DNA from 2 places in the Streptomyces sp. CG4 genome. Region 2 is predicted to be linked to the other one. Evidence: riboswitches for the same ligand, from Rfam matches in the RefSeq annotation. Region 2 holds a riboswitch; the other holds the start of a gene.
What was found. Region 2 has a riboswitch for thiamine pyrophosphate ahead of thiC (phosphomethylpyrimidine synthase ThiC). Riboswitches for the same ligand answer to the same signal wherever they lie in the genome.
Positions count from the first base shown of each region.

Region 1: it holds a riboswitch for thiamine pyrophosphate, as region 2 does, so the genes downstream of both, AB5L52_RS12960 (thiamine ABC transporter substrate-binding protein) here and thiC (phosphomethylpyrimidine synthase ThiC) in region 2, are expected to answer to the same signal.

Region 1 is NZ_CP163525.1:2,885,324-2,888,477, reverse strand. It holds gene rlmN (23S rRNA (adenine(2503)-C(2))-methyltransferase RlmN) at 1-1,074, shown strand, start outside; TPP riboswitch at 1,129-1,237, shown strand; gene AB5L52_RS12960 (thiamine ABC transporter substrate-binding protein) at 1,307-2,389, shown strand; gene AB5L52_RS12955 (iron ABC transporter permease) at 2,446-3,154, shown strand, end outside.
Region 2 is NZ_CP163525.1:4,964,695-4,967,848, forward strand. It holds gene AB5L52_RS22415 (YibE/F family protein) at 1-1,252, opposite strand, end outside; TPP riboswitch at 1,334-1,511, shown strand; gene thiC (phosphomethylpyrimidine synthase ThiC) at 1,504-3,154, shown strand, end outside.

The DNA.
Region 1 (3,154 bases), 2.1 Mb from region 2:
CCGCGCGGAGCCAAGAAGCCGCCGCGGCACCTCGCCGATCTTTCGCCCGCCGAGCGCAAGGACGCGGTGGCCGAGATCGGGGAGAAGCCGTTCCGCGCCAAGCAGCTCTCGCAGCACTACTTCGCGCGGTACGCGCACGACCCGGAGCAGTGGACCGACATCCCCGCCGGGTCGCGCGGGAAGTTGCAGGAAGCGCTGTTCCCGGAGCTGATGACCGTCGTACGGCATCTGTCGACCGACGAGGGGACCACCCGCAAGACTCTGTGGCGGCTGTTCGACGGCACGCTCGTCGAGTCGGTGCTGATGCGGTACCCGGACCGGGTCACCATGTGCATCAGCTCGCAGGCGGGCTGCGGCATGAACTGTCCGTTCTGTGCCACCGGGCAGGCGGGTCTGGACCGGAATCTGTCCACCGCCGAGATCGTCCACCAGATCGTGGACGGCATGCGGGCGCTGCGGGACGGCGAGGTGCCCGGCGGGCCCGCGCGGCTGTCCAACATCGTCTTCATGGGCATGGGTGAGCCGCTCGCCAACTACAACCGGGTCGTGGGTGCGATCCGGGCCCTCACCGACCCCGCACCCGACGGCCTCGGGCTCTCGCAGCGCGGGATCACCGTCTCGACCGTCGGGCTGGTGCCGGCCATCCACCGGTTCGCCGACGAGGGTTTCAAGTGCCGGCTCGCGATCTCCCTGCACGCCCCCGACGACGAGCTGCGCGACACCCTCGTCCCCGTGAACACGCGGTGGAAGGTGCGCGAGGTGCTGGACGCCGGGTTCGAGTACGTCGAGAGGAGCGGGCGCAGGCTGTCCATCGAGTACGCGCTCATCCGCGACATCAACGACCAGGCCTGGCGCGGTGACCGGCTCGGCCGGCTGCTCAAGGGCAAGCCCGTGCACGTCAACCTCATCCCGCTCAACCCGACGCCGGGTTCGAAGTGGACCGCTTCCCGGCCCGAGGACGAGAAGGCCTTCGTCGAGGCGATCGCCGCCCATGGTGTGCCCGTCACGATCAGGGACACCCGGGGGCAGGAGATCGACGGAGCCTGTGGTCAGCTCGCGGCCACCGAGCGGTAATCTGGCCGGCGGCACTCATATCTTCATATCGACATCTGCATATCGGACACCTTCATATTCCGACAGGGGAGCGCCACAGCGCTGAGAGTGCGGCGGACAGGGCCGCAGACCCTCTGAACCTCGCCCAGGTCATTCTGGGTAGGAAGTTCGGTCATCACTCAAGCTGTTGCGCCCTGCCCGGACCTCCGGGCAGGGCCGCGTTCTTCCTGGCCAACCCCCAGGAGAACATCCAGTGCACAACAAGACCTTCGTGGCCGTGGCGGCCGGCCTCGGCCTGATCACGCTGTCCGCCCTGACCGGGTGTGGATCGACAGCCACCAAGTCGTCCTCGGACTCCAAGACCGTCACCCTCGTCAGCCACGACTCGTGGGCCGTCTCCAAGAGCGTGCTGGGCGACTTCGAGAAGCAGTCCGGATACAAGGTCCACGTCCTCAAGGACGGCGACGCCGGGCAGGCCGTCAACAAGGCGCTCCTGACCAAGGACAACCCGCAGGGCGACGTCTTCTTCGGCGTCGACAACACCCTGCTCTCCCGCGCCCTCGCGGGCGGCCTCTTCCAGCCGTACCAGGCCAAAGGCCTCGCCAAGGTCGGCGCCGCCTACCAGCTCGACCAGGACAAGCACCGGGTCACGCCGGTCGACTACGGCGACATCTGCGTCAACTACGACAAGGCCTACTTCAGCGAGCACAAGCTGACCCCGCCGCAGTCCTTCGCCGACCTGGCCAAGCCCGAGTACAAGAACCTCCTGGTCACCGAGAACGCCGCGACCTCCTCGCCCGGCCTCGGCTTCCTGCTGGGCAGCGCCGCACAGTTCGGTGACAACGGCTGGCAGGACTACTGGAAGAAGCTCAAGGCCAACGGCGTCAAGGTCGTCGACGGCTGGGAGCAGGCCTACTACCAGGAGTTCTCCGGTTCGTCGGAGGGGAAGAAGGCGGGCGGTGACCGGCCGCTCGTCGTGTCGTACGCCTCCTCCCCGCCCGCCGAGGTGATCTACGCCAAGAAGCGGCCCAGCACCGCCCCGACCGGCGTGGCGAGCGGCACCTGCTTCCGGCAGATCGAGTTCGCCGGACTGCTGAGCAACGCCAGGAACCCCAAGGGTGCCCAGGCGTTCATCGACTTCCTGGTCTCCAAGGAGTTCCAGGAGGACATGCCGCTGAACATGTACGTCTACCCGGTGCTGGACGGCGCGAAGGTGCCCGCCGAGTTCACCGAGTACGGCCCGGCCGCCCAGCACCCCGAGACCATGGCTCCCGGCAAGATCACCGCCAACCGTGACCAGTGGGTCAAGTCGTGGACCTCGCTCGTACTGAAGTAGCTGAAGCAGCTGAAGCAGCCGGACCCCGGCGGGGGAACGCGGCGCGGCTCGGCCTGATGGCCCTGCCCGTCGCGTTCTTCGCCGTGTTCTTCGCCTGGCCCGTGGCCGCGATCGTCGCGCGCGGCCTGAAGGCGGACGGCGCCTGGCAGTTCGGGCGGATCACGGACGTGGTCACGCAGCCGGACATCCGGCACGTGCTGTGGTTCACCATCTGGCAGGCGCTCGCCTCCACCGCGCTCACCCTGCTCCTCGCGCTGCCCGCGGCCTATGTCTTCGCCCGGCTCGACTTCCCCGGCAAGCGGCTGCTGCGGGCCGTCGTCACCGTGCCGTTCGTGCTGCCGACCGTCGTCGTCGGCACGGCCTTCCTGGCCCTGGTCGGCCGGGGCGGCCTGCTGGACGACCTGTGGGGCGTACGGCTGGACACCACGGTGTGGGCGATCCTGCTGGCACACGTCTTCTTCAACTATGCGGTCGTCGTCCGGACGGTCGGCGGGCTGTGGGCCCAGCTCGACCCCCGCCAGGAGGAGGCCGCCCGGATGCTGGGCGCCTCGCCGCTCGGCGCCTGGCGGAAGGTGACCCTGCCGGCCCTGGCGCCCGCCGTGGCCGCCGCCGCGCTGATGGTGTTCCTGTTCACCTTCACCTCCTTCGGCGTCGTCCAGATCCTCGGCGGCCCCACCTTCTCCACGCTCGAAGTGGAGATCTACCGGCAGACCTCCGAGATCTTCGACCTCTCCACGGCCGCTGTCCTCACCCTCGTCCAGTTCG
Region 2 (3,154 bases):
CGATCCGGATGCCCGCCCGGTACAGCCCGCGCCAGCCCATCGACGGATTGGCCTCGTGCAGCTCCCAGACGGCCGATGTCTGCGTCACGGTCACATCGTCCAGGACGCCGAGCGAGCCGATGATGACGCCGGCCAGCAGCAGACCGCTCATGTCGATCGACGGATACAGGCCGTGGATCAGGCCGGTGTTGTCGTCCGTGTTCCCGGTCAGGGCGGCCCAGCCGATGAACAGGGAACCGAGCACGCCGATCAGCGACAGGGAGATCAGCGTGCCGAGCACCGCCACCGAGGTCCGGGCCGACAGTCCGTGGCACATGTAGAGGGCGATCAGCATGATGGCGCTCGCCCCGACCACGGCCACGAGCAGCGGGTTCGAACCCTGCAGGATCGCGGGCAGGATGAACAGGGTCAGCACCAGGAAGCTCACGGCCAGTGCGACGAGCGCCATGACACCGCGCAGCCTGCCGACTACCACGACGGCGATCGCGAAGATCCCCGCGAGCAGCGTCATGGGGAACTTCCGGTTCACATCGGCCACCGAGTACTGCAGATCCTTCGGCGCCGAGGGCTCGTAGGCGACCACCACCTTCTCGCCCTGGTGCAGCTGCCGGGGCTGGTCCGGTTGCACGATCTCGGTGAACGTACGGCCCGTGTCCTTGCCGGTGTCGATCCGCACGGTCGCCTTCTTGCAGGTTCCCTTCGCCTCCTGTTGCGCCGAGTTGCCCTCGGCGGTGGAGGTGTCGCCTGTCGGGGTGTCGCCGGAGGCGTTGGCCGACTGGCAGCTCACCTCGACGACCTTGGTGACCGTGGCCTGCTGCGTCTCCCGGTCGAAGCCGACGCCGGTGCGCTTGTGCGGCGGAGCTCCCCCGGGCCAGAGCACCACCAGGCCGACGACGACCGCCGCGGTGAACGGGACCAGGATCGCGGCGATGACCTTCCGCAGATGCTTGGAGACGGGGGCGGCGGGACCGTGGCTATGACTGTGCCCGTGCCCATGACCGTGACCGCTGGCGTTGTCCCCGCCTGATTCCTGCTCGGGGTCTTGCCCGTCGCCTCCGCCGAAGCGGGACCCCTGCCGGTGACCGGCTCCCGAGGGGACATGGGGGTGCTCATAACTCTGCCCGGCGCCGCTCCTCCGGACGTCGTGGCCGTATATGTCGTCGGCCGTAGGGGCGCCTTGGCTGTAGCCGCCCCCCTGTCCCGAGACGCCTGGCCGGTGCCGCTCGGGTGGTTGATACGGGTACTGCTCCATCCTGGTCACCGCCGGATCATCGCAAGAACGCTAGGGGGCCCACTGTTCACCGCGCCACATATGACGCTAGCGTGGAGGCACCTTTGCACACGCGGGAGCTCGGAGCACCGGGCTGAGAGGGCGCTGACCTCCGTAAGTGCGATGTTTCACGTGGAACAAGCGATGTTCCGCGGGAAACGTCGGCAGACGGAAACCGCTGCGTCGACCGCCGAACCTGTTACCGGGTAATGCCGGCGTAGGGAGTAGGTCTCATGACCAACAAGGACGCACGCACGCCTGCCTCTGTTCAGGACGACATGTCCCAGGAGGCCGGGAAGTCCATCGGCTGGCACAAGGCGTACGTCGCGGGTTCGCGCCCCGACCTGCGCGTGCCGGTCCGCCAGGTGCATCTCACCAACGGTCAGTCGATCACGCTGTACGACACGTCGGGCCCATACACTGATCCACTCGTCGACACCGATGTCCGCAGGGGCCTGTCGCCGCTGCGGGAGAACTGGATCATCGCCCGCGGTGACACCGAGGAGTACGCGGGCCGTCCCGTCCGCCCCGAGGACGACGGGATCAAGCACACCTCGCCGCGCGGCGGGCTGCGCAACCTGGACGCGGTCTTCCCTGGACGGCCGCGCCAGCCGCGTCGAGGCCGCAGCGGCCAGGCGGTGACGCAGCTCGCGTACGCCCGCCGGGGCGAGATCACTCCGGAGATGGAGTACGTGGCCATCCGGGAGAACGTTTCCCCCGAAGTGGTCCGTGAGGAGATCGCGGCGGGCCGGGCGGTGCTGCCGGCCAACGTCAACCACCCGGAGATCGAGCCGATGATCATCGGCAAGCGGTTCCTGGTGAAGGTCAACGCCAACATCGGCAACTCCGCGGTGACCTCCTCCATCGAGGAGGAGGTGGAGAAGATGACCTGGGCGACCCGCTGGGGTGCCGACACGGTCATGGACTTGTCCACCGGCCGCAACATCCACACCACGCGCGAATGGGTGCTGCGCAACTCCCCCGTCCCCATCGGCACGGTGCCGCTCTACCAGGCCCTGGAGAAGGTCGACGGCAGGGCCGAGGAACTGACCTGGGAGATCTACAAGGACACGGTCATCGAGCAGGCCGAGCAGGGCGTGGACTACATGACCGTCCACGCCGGCGTGCGCCTGCCGTATGTGCCGCTCACCGCCAACCGCAAGACCGGCATCGTCTCGCGTGGCGGCTCGATCATGGCCGCGTGGTGCCTGGCGCACCACAAGGAGTCGTTCCTGTACGAGAACTTCGAGGAACTCTGCGAAATCCTCGCCGCCTACGACGTCACGTACTCGCTGGGCGACGGCCTCCGGCCGGGCTCGATCGCGGACGCCAACGACGAGGCGCAGTTCGCGGAATTGCGCACGCTCGGGGAACTCAACCAGATCGCCAAGCGTTTTCATGTACAGACGATGATCGAGGGCCCCGGTCACGTCCCGATGCACAAGATCAAGGAGAACATCGACCTTCAGCAGGAGATCTGTGATGAAGCTCCGTTCTATACGCTCGGCCCGCTGACCACGGACATCGCGCCGGCGTACGACCACATCACCTCCGGCATCGGCGCCGCAATGATCGCCTGGTGGGGCACGGCGATGCTCTGCTACGTCACGCCCAAGGAACACCTGGGCCTGCCCAACCGGGACGACGTCAAGACCGGCGTCATCACCTACAAGATCGCCGCGCACGCGGCCGACCTCGCCAAGGGACACCCGGGTGCCCAGGAGTGGGACGACGCGCTGTCCGACGCCCGCTTCGAGTTCCGGTGGGAGGACCAGTTCAACCTCGCACTGGACCCGGACACGGCACGGGAGTTCCACGACGAGACCCTGCCGGCCGAGCCCGCCAAGACGGCCCACTTCTGCTCCATGTGCGGGCCGAAGTTCT